Regions from separate parts of the Halomonas sp. H10-59 genome, predicted to be linked through region 1. Evidence: predicted binding sites of a transcription regulator. Region 1 holds the regulator's gene; the other holds the start of a gene.
The links. The regulator sigma-54, encoded in region 1, starts transcription at its own class of promoters, with help from an activator protein. The targets are predictions, from matches to a motif close to TGGCACNNNNNTTGCTNT.
Positions count from the first base shown of each region.

Region 2: a site for sigma-54 is predicted at 1,769-1,786, ahead of glnA (glutamate--ammonia ligase). Genes of this name have one in related genera too.

Region 1 is NZ_CP098828.1:1,630,311-1,643,404, reverse strand. It holds gene NFG57_RS07335 (calcium/sodium antiporter) at 1-420, shown strand, start outside; gene NFG57_RS07330 (KpsF/GutQ family sugar-phosphate isomerase) at 451-1,449, shown strand; gene NFG57_RS07325 (HAD hydrolase family protein) at 1,482-2,048, shown strand; gene lptC (LPS export ABC transporter periplasmic protein LptC) at 2,045-2,620, shown strand; gene lptA (lipopolysaccharide transport periplasmic protein LptA) at 2,633-3,163, shown strand; gene lptB (LPS export ABC transporter ATP-binding protein) at 3,163-3,888, shown strand; gene NFG57_RS07305 (RNA polymerase factor sigma-54) at 4,161-5,573, shown strand; gene raiA (ribosome-associated translation inhibitor RaiA) at 5,733-6,041, shown strand; gene ptsN (PTS IIA-like nitrogen regulatory protein PtsN) at 6,047-6,532, shown strand; gene rapZ (RNase adapter RapZ) at 6,586-7,467, shown strand; gene NFG57_RS07285 (HPr family phosphocarrier protein) at 7,470-7,739, shown strand; gene NFG57_RS07280 (hypothetical protein) at 7,791-8,315, shown strand; gene bioA (adenosylmethionine--8-amino-7-oxononanoate transaminase) at 8,495-9,769, shown strand; gene NFG57_RS07270 (4Fe-4S binding protein) at 10,091-11,506, opposite strand; gene NFG57_RS07265 (FTR1 family protein) at 11,614-12,456, opposite strand; gene NFG57_RS07260 (cupredoxin domain-containing protein) at 12,453-12,851, opposite strand; gene NFG57_RS07255 (iron transporter) at 12,864-13,094, opposite strand, start outside.
Region 2 is NZ_CP098828.1:4,394,440-4,399,834, reverse strand. It holds gene typA (translational GTPase TypA) at 1-756, opposite strand, end outside; gene NFG57_RS19185 (glycosyltransferase family A protein) at 923-1,453, opposite strand; gene glnA (glutamate--ammonia ligase) at 1,968-3,374, shown strand; gene NFG57_RS19175 (DUF4124 domain-containing protein) at 3,605-4,180, shown strand; gene glnL (nitrogen regulation protein NR(II)) at 4,480-5,395, shown strand, end outside.

The DNA of each region.
Region 1 (13,094 bases):
GCCAGCTCCCGCGCCCTGGTCTGGGGCGCCACTGAGCTGGCACGCACCTTTGGCGTAAGCGAGCTGGTGATCGGTCTGACCGTCGTCGCCATCGGCACCAGCCTGCCGGAACTCGCCGCCTGCGTGGCCAGCGCGCTGAAGCGCCACCACGATCTGGCCATCGGCAACGTCATCGGCTCCAACCTGTTCAATATGCTGGCGGTACTGCCGGTACCGGCGCTGCTGGCGCCGGGAGCCACCGATCCCGCAGCCGCCGGCCGCGACTTTCCGGTAATGCTTGGCCTGACGCTGCTGCTGGCGGCGCTGCTGCTGTGGCAACGCCGAGGGCGCCTGGGGCGCTGGATCGGCGCGCTGCTGGCCTGCACCTATGCGCTTTATCTGACCTGGCTCGGCCTTTCGGTCGCGGCAGGCCCCTTGTGACAACGGCAGTAAACGGCAACAATCATGGCCATGAGCAAACACCCCTCCTCGGCGCAGACGCCGACCCTGAGCGTCCGCGATATCGCACGACGCACCCTGGAGCTGGAACGTGACGCCATCGACGCCCTGATCGGGCGTCTCGACGGCGACTTCGACCGTGCCTGCCAACTGCTGCTGGCCTGCCGCGGCCGGGTGGTCGTCACCGGCATGGGCAAGTCGGGACATGTCGGCGGCAAGATCGCCGCCACCCTGGCCAGCACCGGCACGCCGGCCTTCTTTGTCCATCCCGGCGAAGCCAGTCATGGTGACCTGGGCATGATCACGCCCGGCGACGTCGTCCTGGCACTGTCCAACTCCGGCGAAACCGCCGAGGTCACTGCCCTGCTGCCGCTGCTCAAGCGCATGGGCATTCCACTGATCAGCATGACCGGCCGAGCACAGTCGACCCTGGCCCGCCACGCCGAAGCCCATCTATACGCAGGGGTCGAGCGCGAGGCCTGCCCACTGGACCTGGCCCCGACCTCTTCGACCACCGCAGCGCTGGCGCTGGGCGACGCCCTGGCGGTAGCGCTGCTCGAGACCCGCGGCTTCACCGCCGAGGATTTCGCCCTGTCCCACCCGGGCGGCAGCCTGGGCAAGCGACTGCTGTTGACCGTGGCCGACCTGATGCATACCGGCGACCGGTTGCCCTCGGTACCGTCGGGCTCGCCGCTGCGCGATGCCCTGCTCGAGATCACCCGTCAGGGACTCGGCTTTACCTGCGTGGTGTCCCCCGACGGCACCCTGGCCGGGGTCTATACCGACGGCGACCTGCGCCGTACCCTGGATCGCCATCAGGACTTCAGCTCGCTTACCGTGGATGACGTGATGACCACCCCCGGGCGACGCATCGGCCCCGCCACCCTGGCGGCGGAAGCGGTCAAGCTGATGGAGGAAGGCCGGATCACCGCCCTGGCGGTGGTCGATGACGAGCAGCGCCCAGTCGGTGCACTGCATATGCACGACCTGCTGGCCGCCGGTGTCATCTGAGCCTCATTTATCCCTTTACAAGGAACGCCGTCATGTCTCACGAGCTTCTCGCCTCCCTCGCGCCGGAACTGGTGGAGCGCCTGCGCCACATCAAGCTGCTGGCGCTGGACGTGGACGGCGTACTGACCGATGGTCGACTGTACTTCCACGCCGACGGCTCCGAGTTGAAGGCGTTCAACACCCTGGATGGCCACGGCCTCAAGCTGGCCAAGCGCGCCGGCATCCAGGTGGCCCTGATCACCGGGCGCAGCTCCCCCATGGTCACCCAGAGAGCCAGAGCACTCGGCATCGAGCACGTACAGCAAGGGGTCGAGCGCAAGCTGCCCGCCCTTGAATCGCTGTGCGATTCGCTGGGCCTGACCCTCGACCAGGTCGCCTACTGCGGCGATGACCTGCCGGATCTGCCCTGCATCCATCGCAGTGCGGTCGGCATCACCGTGCCAGGCGCCCCCTGCTACCTTCGTCAGCACGCCGACTGGGTCACCCAGGTTGCCGGCGGACATGGCGCGGTGCGCGAGATCACCGACACCCTGCTGATGGCCCAGGGCCGCCTCGACGATATCATCGACAGCTACCTGAGCAACGGACCGCTGACATGAAACTGAGCGCACTGCGTCCGGGCTTTCGCTTCTGGCTGGTTATCCTGCTGCTGGTACTCGGTGGCGGCCTGACGTTGCTCGACCCCCGCGAGAGCAACGTCCCCGACCTGGTACCCAATGACAAGGCCGGCGAGCCCGACTACTACCTGGTGGATGCCCGCCTGACCCGCTTCGATGCCCAGGGCACCCCCCATCAGCGCATCGATACGCCACGCCTTGTGCACACACCGCTCGACGACGTCACCCGGGTGGACCAGCCGGACCTTGCGCTGATCGACGACAGCGGCCGAGAGTGGATCGCCGACGCCGACAACGGTGAACTGGGTCCGGACGGCAACCCCCTGACCCTGTCGGGCGACGCCCATCTCGAGGCCCCCGCGGAGCGTTGGCAGCTTGATACAGAGGTATTGGTCTACGACAGCGACAGTGGCCATGTCTGGAGCGAAACGCCAGCCGTCCTACGCCAACCCCCTCAACAGATGCAAGGGGAGCGCTTCGACGCCTGGATCCATGACAATACCGCTCGCCTGACCGACAATGTCACCGGTCATCATCCGCCAGAGCCTCAATAAGGAGCCCCTTCCATGATGCGTCCATGTCCCGCCCTCCTGCTTGCCCTGGCCCTTGGCCTGGCCGCCGGCGCCACCGGCAGCAGTGTCCTGGCGCTGGAAAGTGATCGCAGCGCACCGATTCAGGTGGAGGCCGACCAGCTGGATCTCGATGATCGCGCCGGTACCGCGGTCTATACCGGCGACGTGCGCATTGTGCAAGGCAGCATGATCCTCACCGGCGAACGCGTCGAGATCCAGCGCAACGACCAGGGACAACTGTCACTGGCGACCGCGACCGGCTCACGTGCCTACCTCGAGCAGAAGCCATCCCCGGAAGAACCGGTGGTCAAGGGCTGGGGCCGCAAGGTGATCTACCACGTGGCCGAACGCCGCATGGAGCTGATCGACCAGGCTGAGCTGCACAAGGCCAATGACACCTTCGACGGTGCCTATCTGGAGTACTTCCTCGATCGCCGCGTGGTCCAGGCCCGCTCCAGCGCCCAGGGCGTCCAGGGCGAGCAGCGCATTCGCATGACCCTCGAGCCGGAAAGCCAAGGAAACTGATGAAGACTCTCCACGCTCGCCATCTGGCCAAGAGCTACAAGAAGCGTCGCGTCGTCCAGGACATCAGCCTGTCGATCGAGCAGGGCAGCATCGTCGGTCTGCTGGGCCCCAACGGGGCCGGCAAGACCACCTCCTTCTACATGATCGTCGGCCTGGTCAGAGCCGACGCCGGCAGCATCAGCATCGATGATCGGGACCTGAGCCGCGCGGCCATGCACCAGCGCGCGCTGGCCGGTATCGGCTACCTGCCTCAGGAGGCTTCGATCTTTCGCAAGCTGTCGGTGGCCGACAACATCATGGCGATCCTCGAGACCCGCAAGGACCTCGACCGCGAGGGCCGAGAAGCACGTCTCGAGCAACTCCTCGAGGATTTCCACGTCAGCCATATTCGCGACAACGCCGGCATGAGCCTGTCCGGCGGGGAGCGGCGCCGGGTCGAGATCGCTCGCGCCCTGGCCACCGAGCCGGCCTTTATCCTCCTCGATGAACCCTTCGCCGGGGTCGACCCGATCTCGGTGGGCGAGATCAAGTCCATCATTCGTCAACTCAAGGCCCGCGATATCGGCGTCCTGATCACCGATCACAACGTGCGCGAGACCCTCGATATCTGCGATCGTGCCTACATCGTCGGCGACGGCCAGATCATCGCCGAGGGCAGCGCCGAGTCCATCCTCGCCAACCAGCGCGTCAAGGAGGTCTACCTGGGCGAGAACTTCCGCCTCTAGGCCGCAGGGCCGCCCGACAGCCGCAGTCGCATCAAGCGGCCGCAACACTTGCCAGCATCAGCATCCAACCGCCGGCCCCGAAAGGGTCGGCCTCACCTTGCACACAGGGGCCCCCCCTCGAAAGAACCACCTCCCCCCCTACCAAGTTGTTCCACATCGACCTTTTCACTCCCTCCCACAGGTCAAAAAACACCAACTTGGCAAGATGCTTGCATGTCTGATGACTCGTCGTTAGGGTAAAGCCTTTCGACAACACTGGTGGATCCCGACCCATGGCCCTCAAGGCGTCACTGCAGCTGCGCATCGGTACCCAGCTGACCATGACCCCGCAACTGCAACAGGCGATCGGCCTGCTGCAGCTTTCGACCCTGGACCTGCGCCAGGAGGTCCAGCAGGCGCTGGAGGCCAACCCCATGCTCGAACTCGAGGACGAGTTCGGCGAACAGCAGACCAGGGAAGCCGTGGAAGATGACTGGGCGGATCAGATTCCCTCGGAACTCAGTGTGGACAGCGACTGGTCCGACACCTACCAGGACCTGGGCACCACCCCCGCCGGCAGTGGCGAGGCGCCGGATTTCGAGCGCCAGGCAAGCTCCCAGTCACTGCACAGCCACCTGAGCTGGCAACTGGCGATGCTCGACGTCAGCGACCAGGAACGCCTGATCGCCGAGAGCCTGCTCGACGCGGTCAACGCCGACGGCTATCTCGAGCAGACACTGGATGACATCGCCCAGGGGCTCGAGCAAGACGGTCGTCGCCCCCCTCCCCTCGCCGAGGTGGAGGCGGTGCTGGTTCGGCTGCAACAGTTCGAACCGACCGGAGTGTTCGCCCGCGACCTGCGCGAATGTCTGATGCTGCAACTGGATAGCCTGCCTCGCGATACCGTCCTGCTGCCCCAGGCCGGACGACTGGTAAGACAGTTTCTCGAGGCGCTTGCCAGCGGCGACCGACGTCTGCTGAAGCGCCGACTAGGACTCGATGACGACCAACTCGACAGCGTCATCGAGCTGATCCGAAGCCTCGACCCACGTCCCGGCAGCCAATTCGGTGACAGCGATAACGACTACGTCATTCCCGACCTGGTGGTACGCCACACCGAAGAGGGCTGGCGCGTTGAACTCAATCCGGATGCAATGCCCCGACTGCGCATCCAGCCCGACTACGCTGCGCTGATTCGGCGCGCGGACAAGAGCCAGGACAACCAGTTCCTCAAGGACCACCTGCAGGAGGCGCGCTGGCTGATCAAGAGTCTGTCCAGCCGCAACGACACCTTGCTGAAGGTCGGCCGGGAAATCATGGTGCGTCAGATCGACTTCCTCGAGCAGGGAGAAGCGGCCATGAAACCGTTGGTGCTGGCCGATATCGCAGACAAGGTGGAGATGCACGAGTCCACCATCTCCCGCGTGACCACCCAGAAGTTCGTGCACACGCCTCGCGGCGTGTTCGAGTTGAAGTATTTTTTCTCGAGCCAGGTCGGCCAGGATGGCGACGCCCATTCCAGTACCGCCATCCGCGCCATGATCAAATCGTTGATTCAAAAGGAACCTGCCCGCAAACCTCTGTCGGACAGCAAACTGGTGGAATTGCTGGCGGAAGACGGCGTCAATGTCGCCAGACGCACCGTGGCAAAGTACCGGGAAGCCATGAATATTCCGTCTTCCAGCGAGCGCAAGCGCCTGCGCTGAGGCCTTGCGCTGCGGCGTCGCTAGCCTAGTTATCGGGAAAGCGCAAGCACTTGAAATTTCGCATGACATCTGCGTCTTTCTGCGTAGCGTCGAGGGGGTTTGCAGGATCGGAAAAAGGGTTACAATCAAGCCACCACCCGAAAGAGCAAGGAGCCTGTCATGCAAGTCAACATCACCGGCCACCACGTCGAATTGACCGATCCCCTGCGTGACTACGTACAAGAGAAGCTCACCCGTGTGGAGCGCCACTACGACAACATCACCAACGTCCAGGTGACCCTCTCGGTGGAAAAGGAACGCCAGCTGGCCGCCTGCACTCTTCACGCCGCCGGTGCCGACCTGCATGCCGAAGCGCAGGACGGCGACATGTATGCTGCTATCGACGCCCTTGCCGACAAGCTGGACCGCCAGCTGGTCAAGCACAAGGAAAAATCCCAAGCCCGCGCCCAAGGCGCCGGAATTCGCTGACTCTCATGACATTGGAAGCCATTCTCCCTCCCGAGCGCACATTGTTCGATGTCCCGGGAGGCAGCAAGAAGAGGGTGCTGGAGTTTTTCAGCACCTTCATTGCGCAGAACACCCCGAGCCTGGACAGCCAGGAGGTCTTCAGTCGGCTGATCGGACGTGAGCGCCTGGGCAGTACCGGCATCGGCAATGGCGTCGCCATTCCGCATGCCCGCAACCCCCACTGCAAGGCGCCCATCTCCGGCTTCCTCAAACTCGCGGAACCTGTCGACTTCGATGCCATCGATGGTGAGCCCGTCGATCTGGTGTTCGTGCTGCTGGTACCGGAAGAGGCCGACGACGCCCATCTCGCCCTGCTCGGCCAGGTCGCCGGCGTCATGAACGACGCCGACACACGTCACCGTCTGCGCCACGCCAGCTCCCAGCGCGAGCTTCACGAGCGCCTGCAGGAAGCCATCCGCCAACAGGCGCCGGGGGACGACACTCCCTCCTGATCGCGGCCTTGCCTAGGCCATCAGCAATGGACGCCTGCCCAAGGAGACAGGACATGCAGCTCGTGATCATCAGTGGTCGCTCCGGCTCGGGAAAGTCCGTGGCCCTTCAGGCCCTGGAGGACCTGGGGTTCTACGCCATCGACAACCTTCCCGCGACCTTGCTGGGCGCCCTGGTGGACGAGCTGGAAAACGGTCATTCCCGCCGTATCGCCGTCAGCGTCGACGCCCGCAACCTGCCTGAGGCGCTGGAACGCTTCCCCGCCCAGCTGGCGTCCCTCAAGCAGAGTCCGATCGACTGCCAGGTGGTCTACCTGACCAGTGATGCGCGAATTCTGCTCGAGCGCTATTCCCACACGCGGCGCCGTCACCCCCTGACCCGTGATAGCGACATGACCCTGGCGGAAGCCATCGAGTCCGAGCAGAAGGCCCTTTCGGGTATTCGAGACCTGGCCGATCTGGTCATCGACAGCTCTCGCCTGTCGGTGCACGAACTGCGTTCGCGCATCGCCGAACAGGTCGCCGACCACCGCAGCGGCCAGTTGAGCCTGACCGTGGAGTCCTTCGGCTTCAAGCGTGGCGTGCCGCCGGATGCAGACATCGTGTTCGATGCCCGCTGTCTGCCCAACCCCTACTGGGAACCATCGCTGCGTGATGCCAATGGCTGCGATCCCAGCGTCATCGACTTCCTCGAACGCTATCAGGACGTCGCCGACATGAAGCGCGACATCCTCGGCTGGGTGCGCACCTGGCTACCGCGCTATCAGCAAAGCCAGCGCAGCTACCTCACCGTGGCGGTGGGCTGCACCGGAGGACAGCATCGTTCGGTCTACCTGGCCGAGGGAATCGCCTCGGCCCTGGCCGACCAGCATCCCCGCGTCCGTCTACGCCACCGCGAACTCGGCCAGCAACGCCGACTGGACAGCGGAGGACTCTAGGCGTGGCCCGACGCACCCTGACCCTGACCAATCGTCGCGGCCTGCATGCACGCGCCGCGACTCGCCTGGTTACCTGCTGCCAACCCTTTGACGCCACCGTCACCGTCCACCATGGCAGCCGCTCGGGTGACGCCGCCAACATCATGTCGCTGCTGATGCTGGCCGCCCCCTGCGGAACGGAACTGACCCTGGAGGCCGAAGGCAAGGACGCGGACGCGGTGCTGGACGCTCTGGAGGCACTGTTCGACGCACGCTTCGACGAAGACGCCTGACGTCTTCCCTCTCCTTGTTTTGACCGCCACCCCCTGCCTGCCAAGGACGCCATGCAACTGATCCAGACCGGCAAGTACACCGAGGTCCACTACGATCCGGACCAGGACGCCTTCATCAAGACCTTCACGCCCAAGACCAGCGATCGCTGGCGCTACCGCCTGGGCATCCGGCGCTACCCCGGCCACAATTTTCGCTATGTCGCCGGCCGACTGGAGCGACTGGGTATCGCCACACCGAAAATCCTGTCGGCAGAGCGCTATCGCCTGGTCACCGCCAACGTGCACGGCATCGCGCTTAAAAAGCTGGTCCTCGACTCTCCGGAACTGCAGAACCGCTACCTGGACATTCTCGAAGCCTTGTACCGTGACCGTATCCACTGTCGTGGCCTGCACACCGAGAACTTCCTGGTCGTCGACGGAGAGGTGATCGCCATCGATCTGGATGCCTACAAGGCGCCGCGGGTCTTCACCTATCCGCGCCGAGAGTTCATCGACTGCCTGAGTCGCTCGCTGAAAAACGACGAGGCGTTCCTGTTCGAGCGCTTTCTCGAACGTGTCGACGCCCAGCATCCCTGAGCCCGGCATCCCTAAGCCCAGCAACCCTGAGAAAGCACCGCTCCTCCTTGCGCCCTCGCCTGCCCCGCTCTACCCCGATTTTCCGGGTACGAGCGCTGGTGTTGGCGACGGCAGCAGCAGCGGTGGTAAACTTTTAACTCGTCACTCAGTTTACCACCAAGCGTCCTTCAGGAGCCGACATGACCTCTCCGGTGTGGCATCCCTACGCCCATCTCAAGACCCAGGCCCCTGCCCCCCGGGTAGTCGGCGGCCAGGGCACCCGCTTTACCCTGGACAGCGGCGAATCATTGCTCGACGCGACCTGCTCCTGGTGGTGCATGATCCACGGCTACGGACATCCACGGCTGGTCAAGGCGATTCAGGAGCAGGCTACCACGCTGTGTCATGTGATGCTTGGAGGACTAACCCACGATCCCGCCGACCAGCTCGCCCGGGAACTGGTTCGCATCACGCCAGAGGGCCTCAACCACGTGTTCTTCTCCGACAGCGGCTCGGTGGGCATGGAGGTGGCGATGAAGATGGCGGTGCAGTACCACCATCTGCGCGGCCGCCCCAACAAGCACCGCATGCTGTCGCTGATGAAGGCCTACCACGGTGATACCGCCGGCTGCATGGCGGTGTGTGACCCCGAAGAGGGCATGCATTCGCTGTTTTCCGGCTTTCTTCCGAAGCACCATTTCGCCCCGGCGCCGACGGCACCCTATACGGCCACGCCAGAGCAGGTCGCCGCCGACCTCGACGCCTTGCGAGCGGTGCTGGAAGCCCACCACCACGAGATCGCCGCGCTGTTGATGGAGCCCCTGCTGCAGGCTGCCGGTGGCCTCAACATGACCTCTCCGGACTATCTGAAGGGTGCTCGCGCCTTGTGTGACGAGTTCGACGTGCTGTTGGTGTTCGACGAAGTGGCCACCGGCTTTGGCCGCACCGGGCGCATGTTCGCCGCCGACCATGCCGGTGTCAGTCCGGACATCATGGTGCTGTCCAAGGGGCTGACCGGCGGCTACCTTGGCCACGCGGCGACCCTGGCCAACGACCGTGTCCATGACACCTTTATCGGCGACAGCGAGCTTCACGCCTTTATGCACGGCCCGACCTTCATGGGCAATCCGCTGGCCTGTCGCGTGGCACTGGAAAGCCTCAGGGTCTTCGAGGAGGACGACTATCTGGGCCGTATCGCTCGGCTCAACGCCATCCTTGTGCAGGAACTCGCCGGCGACAGTGACCTGCGCGCCCACCCTGCGGTGGCCGACATCCGTGTGCTCGGCGCCACCGGCGTGATCGAGGTGCACGACAGTAAAGCGCTGAAAGGCGCCGCCGCCATCGCCCGTGAACAGGGCGTGTGGCTGAGGTCCTTCGGCAGATGGCTTTACACCATGCCTGCCTATATCACCTCGGATGACGAGATGCGCCAGATCATCAAGGCCATGAAGGCTCCTTTCACAGCAAACGCATAACTTTCACAGCAAACGCATAATTAGTGGGCAGGGTCGGCGCTGACTAGCTCTCTACCAGCCCGCCGGCCTATATCACCTCGGATGAGGAAATTCACCAGATCATCAAGGCCATGAAGGCGCCTTTCACAGCAAACGCATAACTTTCACAGCAAACGCATAATTAGTGGGCAGGGTCGGCGCTGACTAGCTCTCTACCAGCCCGCCGGCCTATATCACCTCGGATGACGAAATGCGCCAGATCATCACCGCAATGAAAGCGCCGTTTCTTTCTGCATAGTCAGGGTCGGCGCTGGCTGGCTCTCTACCAGGCGCTACCACGTTCTACCAGCCCCAGAACAGCAGCCACCAGGCGCCGATCACCGGCGCCTGGGCGGCGAGCATGGGCAGCATGGCCAGAAGTCGACGCGGGCCACTGGCGTAGCGTCCGAGGATGCCCCATCCAAGCCCCGCGCTTGCCAGTACGCCAAGCCCCAGCAACAGCGCCCTGGCGTCATTGGCCCAGTGGATCAGCAGGCCATCGCCTCGCAGCAGGGTCAGGGTGGTCATCGACAGGCCCAGGAAGACGCCGACCGCGGCCAGGGGTATCAGGGCGTAGGACAGGTGCCACAGTCGCTGCCAGCGCCAGCGGCCAAGCAGACGGTTGGTCAGCGACAGCGACAGCGAGACAAGCCCCCCCAGCACCAGGGTCGTGGCACCGATATAGCCCAGCAGCAGGGCTCCATCGAGCAGGGTGAAGACGTCGTTGTGTTCGGGATAGTGGGTCAGCAGCCACCAGGGTGCGCTGGTTTCCAGCGGCCATCCCCAACCGTGCTGATAGAGCCAGACAGCCGCCTGCTGCTTGGCGGCCACGAACCAGGGGCTCGCCGACCAGTGGAATGCCCCCACCGCGATGCCCAGCAGGCCGAACACCACCAGCACGAACTCCCACAGGGTCGCGGGTCGCTGAGGCGGTGGCGACAACACCTCGATGCCGGGCGCCCTGAGCTCGAGATGGATAGCATCCTTGTAGCCTGAACAACGCGAGCACAGATGGCAGTCACTGGCGCTGTCCAGCTGCTTCAGCGGGATCAGCACCGGGCAGTCCGGAGCCCGACTTCTTGACACCTCACGCCGGCGCTGGCGCCGTCCGTGTTCGGTCCACACCTCGGGGTCGGCGCGGTAGTGCAACGGCGCCAGCTTGGCCAACAGCGCAAAGACGCCGCTGACCGGACACAGATGGCGACACCAGACGCGCTTGCCCTTGCCGTAGACCAGACCGATCACGGCCGCCGCCAGGGTCGAGCCCCCCAGCACCAGCAGCGCGGCCTTGGGATACTGGTAGACGCTGACCAGCTGCCCATAGATCGTGGTCATGGCGAAGCCCACGAACGGCCAGCCACCCCAACGCATCCAGCGCGGTATCGCCCGGCCCATGCCGACACGGCTGGCTGCTTCCGTGATGGCACCCTCCGGACACATCATCCCGCACCATAGCCGCCCCGCCACCACCATGCTGACCATGACAAAGGGCCACCAGATACCCCAGAACACGAACTCGGCGAACACCGTGAGGTGATCGAGGATGCGTGCCTCATGGTTCGGCAGGGGCAACAAGGGCGGCACCAGCAGCAGCACGGCGTAGAACGCCACCACGGCCCACTGCAGTGTCAGAATCCAGCGCCGATGATGCTTCAGCCAGGCTCCCAGACGTGCCCAGCGTCGGGTCTTGCGGGCGCCTGGATGCCGATTCTCAGCCACGGTTGGCCGAGTCTCCTTGCCAGGCCCGCAGCGACGATCGCTGGCTTCTGGCATCACTGCTGGCGTCACTGTTGCAGTCCCTGTTGCCGTCACCGCCGCCGCCTCGTTCACGACACCGCTCCCTCGACGACGTTGTGCGACGGGCGCTGCCCGCCCACCCACCAGTAGACGAGGCCCCAATAGCACAGGTAGCCGAGCACCAGCGTCGAGGAAGGCCAGGCACGGTAACCGGCGATACTGGCCAATAGTCCGCCGACTCCCTGGCCATCATCCAGCCAGGCACTGGTGTCCCACAGCGGATCGATCCCGACCGGCAACCAGCCCAGATTCATCAGCCGCTCGAGCGCCGCTACCCACAGGCCCGCCGCCACCAGCAGCAGCAGGATCTCGCTGGCCCGGAAGAACCCGCGCCAGGCCAGTCGTCGCGAGGACCACTGCAGCATCACGAAGCAGGCAGCCGCCGTGACAAAGCCGAGACCTGCGGCCAGGGCGAAGGAGGTCAGTTGTCCGCCTCGCCACTGGGCCAGCCCCAGACCGTACAGAAACACCAGGGTCTCGGCGCCTTCCCGAGCCACCGCCAGGGCCACCAGGGTAGCGATGCCCCACAGCCGTGAGCGCGACAGACACAGCATGGCGTCACACTCCATGGAGCTTTTGAAGGAGGCACCGCGACGGCGCATCCACGCCACCATCTGCACGATCAACGCGGCGGCTAGCGCCGACATGGCGGTCTGAAACAGGGTCTGGGCGTCACCGGTCAACCAGCGCCCTACTCCCATCAGCACAGCACCGAGCACCACCGCCAGGGCGATACCCGCCGCGACACCGCCCCACAGCCAATTCAAGGCATCACGACGCCCCTCTCGGGCGAGCCAGGCGTAGACGAGGCCGACCACCAGGATGGCCTCCAGGCTCTCGCGCAGGACCACGATAAAGGCCGCTTCGTTCATGGGTGTGCCTCCTCGGAGGCTTCCCGAGCGATGATCACGCCCTGGGCATCGGGCAGGTGAAACTCGTCGAAGTAGTCGTAACGCCCCGGCTTCAGCGGGTGGACCACGACGAAGGAGTGAACGCCGGGACCCATCACCTTTTCCTGGCGAAGCCGGCGACTCTCGAATTCCACCGGCGTACTTCCGGCATTATGCAGTTCGATCTTGAACCGCTGCCCGGCGACGACCTCGAGTTCGACGGGATCAAGCCTGCCGTCAACAAGGGTCAACCGGTAGGTAGGCAGCGCTCCGGCTTCTGCCTGACCAGAGGTGGCGCACAGTGTCATCAGCGACAGCGCGACCAACGGCGCCGTGATCAGCGCGCCCGAGAGACGGGAACGACGTAGCAGCAACATGACCGCCTCCTCTCAGTAGCCGCCCTTCTTGCCCACGCCGGCGTAGACAAAGTCGTACTCGACGTCGAAGGGCGCATACCAGGGTGCCACGCCGGTTTCCTTGTCGATGTGACGCATCAGGTGCGGCGCTTCGATGTGGAAGCTCAGGTGATAGCGCCCCATGCCCTCGAGCGCCACATTGACACCATAGTGGGTGCCGTCGCTGGCGATCATCGGCATCAGGCTACCTTCGATCACACTGTC
Region 2 (5,395 bases), 2.0 Mb from region 1:
GCGGGTCTGACCTTCCTTGTTGATGACCACCACCTGCTGGTTGGGCGAGATGGCGCCGCGGGTGATGCGGCCAAGGCCAATGACGCCGACGTAGCTGGAGTAGTCGAGCGCCGAGATCTGCATCTGCAGCGGGCCGTCGAGTTCCACCTTGGGCGGCTCGACGATGTCGACGATGGACTGGAACATCGGCGTCATGTCGTCGGACAGTTGGTCAGGCTCGGGACCGGCGATGCCGTTGAGGGCGGAGCAGTAGATGATCGGAAAGTCGAGCTGCTCGTCGCTGGCGCCGAGGTTGTCGAACAGATCGAAGATCTGGTCGATGACCCAGTCCGGGCGTGCGCCGGGGCGATCGATCTTGTTGACCACCACGATCGGCTTGAGGCCCTGATCGAAGGCCTTCTGGGTGACGAAGCGGGTCTGCGGCATGGGGCCGTCGACGGCGTCGACCAGCAGCAGTACCGAGTCCACCATCGACATCACGCGCTCGACCTCGCCGCCGAAGTCGGCGTGTCCAGGGGTGTCGACGATGTTGATGTGGTAGTCCTGTCCCTCGGGGGAATTCCAGCGGATCGCCGTGTTCTTCGCCAGGATGGTGATACCGCGTTCCTTCTCCTGGTCATTGGAGTCCATGATGCGCTCCTGACCCTCGGCCTTGCGGTCCAGAGTGCCAGACTGACTCAACAGCTTGTCGACCAGGGTGGTTTTGCCGTGGTCGACGTGAGCGATGATGGCGATGTTGCGAAGATTCTCGATCACGACGGGATCCTGCTGGAAAAAGTGGGGCAGCATTATAGGGCCTGGGCGATGACAACGACCAGCCTTGTTGGCGCCAATCTCGGCATCGATCCTCAAGATGCTGAACTATCAAGCACCTGCGAGGCGAAAAAAGTAGGCGAAATCGACAGAAAGGACGATCTGACGCTCAGGCGCGCTGCACGACCATCTTGGCGCGACAGGCCTTGAGGCGAGTGGCGAGGTCCTCTACCGCGCTCAAGTCCAGCGACGGGTCGAAGCCTCCCAGCCGATCGAACCAGGTACGTTCGACGCCCAGGGCCCGGGTCGGAGTATGTCGCAGCAGGCTGAGCAGCGATAGCGGACAGGGGCGAGCAGGACGCACCACCGGGCGCGAATCATCGCAGGCGGCTGCCATCATTCGCTCGACCCAGTGGGTGTCCAGAGGGCCGAGGCAGAAGCCGAGCATGCGTCCATTGCTGTGGGAGGCGGCCAGGTTGAGGCGCCGCCCCATGGGCGCGGGCCGGCTGCGCACCTGGCGATAGCCGACGACGGCGTGTTCGCCCGGTTCGCCCAGTAGTGGTGGCGCCATATCGCCATCGTCGATGACGAGGATCTCGCCTCTTCCCTGGAAGAGGGCGACCTGCTGGCGTGCTTCCGCGAGCCGGCGAGGCAGTTCCTTGCCGGTAAGTCGGGCATCAATGATCAAGCTGATTTTCACGACGACACTCCGAGGAGGGTGACGCCGGCCGGCAGGGGAGGCGGTCGGAGTCGAACGTAATAAAGTGTATCTTTGCGTTGCGAAAGGTTCCAGCGCCCACTGACACCTCGCGATCGGCCCGGCAGAGTTTATAGATCCTGTCACAAAGGTCCAAAGTGGTGCGTCGCAGTCTTTATTGCACTTTTGTGGTGCATTGGTCGGCAGATCCTGAAGGTGGTGGGCCTTTGTGCCCTAAGCTGGCGCAAAGGGCCTGTTTGGATAAAAAAGATTTGAAACAATGGGTTGGGATTTTTTTGGTCGATGCTGGTGCAATGCTGGCACGCAATCTGCATTGTGGTTGGCAGTGTCATCGTGTCGCGCACGTTGCCATGGGCAGTGTCCCGGGAGCGTGCTACAAAGGATCCCGGTACCCCTTTTGTTCCCTGGATCATCCCCCGTTTCAAACCGGTGACATGGGATTGGCGCCGTTGCGCAACGCTCGAGTCACGAGACAAGTTCCACTCTGGAGGACCACATGTCAGACAAGACCCTCGCCCTGATCAACGAACATGATGTGAAGTGGGTTGACCTGCGCTTCACCGATACCCGCGGTAAAGAGCAGCACGTCACCATTCCGGCCGCCGAGGTCGACGAAGAGTTCTTCGAGAATGGCCAGATGTTCGATGGTTCCTCCATCAACGGCTGGAAGGGCATCAACGAGTCCGACATGATCCTGCGTCCGGAGGACGGCACCGGCTTCCTCGACCCCTTCACCGAAGACGCGACCCTGATCCTGCGTTGCGACATCATCGAGCCGGCCACCATGCAGGGCTACGAGCGTGACCCGCGCTCCATCGCCAAGCGCGCCGAGGCCTACCTGCAGTCCTCTGGCCTGGGCGACACCGCCTTCTTCGGCCCCGAGCCCGAGTTCTTCATCTTCGACGAGGTGCACTGGAAGGCCGATATCGAAGGCGCCATGTACAAGATCAGCTCCGAAGAGGGTGCCTGGTCCACCGACCGCGCCGTCGAAGGTGGCAACCTCGGTCACCGTCCGCGGGTCAAGGGCGGCTACTTCCCGGTTCCGCCGGTGGACAGCTTCCATGACATGCGCGGTGCCATGTGCAACACCCTCGAGGCGATCGGCCAGAAGGTCGAGGTGCACCACCACGAGGTGTCCAACGCCGGCCAGAACGAGATCGGTGTTGCCTTCAACACCCTGGTCAAGAAGGCCGACGAAGTTCAGGAAATGAAGTACGTGATCCACAATGTGGCTCACGCCTACGGCAAGACCGCCACCTTCATGCCCAAGCCGCTGGTCGGCGACAACGGCAGCGGCATGCACGTCCACCAGTCTTTCTGGAAGGACGGCCAGAACCAGTTCGCCGGTGACGAGTACGCCGGTCTGTCCGAAATGGCACTGTTCTACATCGGCGGTATCATCAAGCACGCCCGCGCCCTGAACGCCTTCACCAACGCTTCTACCAACTCCTACAAGCGTCTGGTGCCGGGCTTCGAAGCGCCGGTCATGCTGGCCTACAGCGCCCGAAACCGTTCTGCTTCCATCCGTATCCCGTACACCGCAAGCCCGAAGGGCAAGCGTGTCGAGGCGCGTTTCCCCGACCCGACCGCCAACCCCTACCTGTGCTTCGCGGCGATGCTGATGGCCGGTATCGACGGCATCAAGAACAAGATCCACCCCGGCGACGCCATGGACAAGAACCTCTATGACCTGCCGCCGGAAGAAGGCAAGGCCATCCCGACCGTGGCCGAGAGCCTCGACCAGGCGCTGGCAGCCCTCGACGAGGACCGCAGCTTCCTGACCGAAGGTGGCGTCTTCACCGACGACATGATCGACGCTTACATCGAGCTCAAGAACGAGGACGTCGAGCGTCTGCGCATGGCGACCCACCCGATCGAGTTCGACATGTACTACAGCTGCTGATCGGCATAGCGCCTCGTGCGTTCCGTCGGCCCCGCGATGATCGCGGGGCCGATTTTTTTTGCGCGGGCCTTGCGCCTGGGCAAGGGATCCCCTTGGCGCGGGTCGTGGCTGCCGTCATCCTCGTCAGGGGAAGGTCGGCGAGGGCAATCACGATGATGCAGCGGTGGACGCGCAGGGCAGGCCGGGAGAGGGGCGAGAGCGCTCCCTCGTCGCCGAGTCGACCATCACTGATGGCCATTGCCTTGCTGGCAGCGTCAGGGCTGGCGTTGCCGGTGGCAGAAACCGTGCCGGCGAGCACCATCTATCGCAGTGTCGGTCCCGACGGCGTCGTGCGCTACAGCGATACCCCCTCGGCCGGCGCCCGCGAGCTGGCACCGCCGCCGTTGTCCAGCGCCCCTGCGCTGGATGTGGCGGCGCCCTCCAGGCCGACGGCGCCTTCAGTACCAGGCCCGGATAGCGACGCCGATGTCTTCCAGCCCCACGATGTCCTGGCCATCGCCTCTCCGGCGGATGGCAGCGTGTTGCCCACGGGGGCCGGGGGAAGATTGAAGGTGCTGGCCGCGATCAGCCCGCCTCCGGCGACGGGGGATCGCCTCGGCCTGGAGGTCGACGGTGTGCTCGCCACCAGCGTCACCGGCATCGGCCCACTGTGGCTCACCAATCTGGAGCGTGGCGAGCATCGCCTGGGCCTGGTGGTGCTGGCCCCATCGGGAGAGGTGCGTCAACGCAGTGCCGATATCGTCATTCACGTACAGCGCGCCAGCCGCCTGCTTCCCGCCAACCCCCTTCGTCCTGCGCCGCCTTGACCCGCGATCTGCGGGCCTTGTGCGGACAGTGATCCAGGCGAGACTGCCCTGCACCAGGTTGGTGCACTAAAATGGTGCGTAGGTGCGCCGACGGTGACCCGCCTCCTCAACAAAAGCACCGTCCTGGCGCCTGCGCGGCGGGAGTGTGCCACTGGCACCAAGGCTGGCCCGCTTCTTGCTTTGAATGTTGTTGTCTGACGCCTGCTCGAGGCCGAGACCTGGACCGCCACCATGGAATGCCGGCTTGGCGCCGTGGCGGCCTCTATCGAGTGGGCGCTTTGCCCCATCAGGATGGACCCATGACGCCTGGCATCATCGAACACCTCACAACTGCGGTCATGCTGCTCGACGGCGAGCTGCGACCGACCTGGATGAACCCGGCGGCCGAGACCCTGCTGGCGGTCAGCGCCAGTCGGGTTGCCGGCGTGGCGCTGACCGACTGGCTCAGCGGCGAGGATGATATCGCCGAGGTGCTGATACGTGCCCGGGATGGGCAGCATCCCTATACCCAGCGGGAGGCGCGGCTGGTCCTTGCCGGTGGAGACCCCCTGACGGTGGACTACACCGTGACGCCGCTGTCGCCTGACGAGCTGCTGCTGGAGATGGAGCCACGGGATCGGCTGTTGCGAATCTCCCGCGAGGAAGCGCTGCAGTCGCGCCAGGAAACCATGAAGGTGCTGGCGCGGGGGCTGGCCCACGAGGTCAAGAACCCCCTGGGGGGGATTCGTGGTGCAGCGCAATTGCTCGAGCGTGACCTGGAGCAGACGCCGGCGCTCAAGGAGTACACCCGGATCATCATCGAAGAGGTGGATCGGCTCCGGGATCTGGTCGATTCCATGCTCGGGCCCAACCGGGTGAGTCGGCGAGAGCCGCTGAACATCCACCGGGTGCTGGAGCGGGTACGCGCGCTGCTATTGGTCGAGCAGCCGCGGGTGAGCATCGAGCGCGACTATGATCCCAGCCTGCCGGAGTTGACCGGCGATGAAGCCCAGTTGATCCAGGCGGTGCTCAATGTGGCCCGCAACGCCGTCCAGGCGCTGGTCGAGTCCGAGACACCGAATCCGGTGATGACCCTCCGGACTCGCGCACGCCGCCAGTTCACCCTGGGCGCCCAGCGCCATCGTCTGGTCTGCGACGTCAGCGTGATCGACAACGGCCCGGGCGTCCCCGAGACGCTGCGCGAGACCCTGTTCTATCCGATGGTGTCCGGTCGTG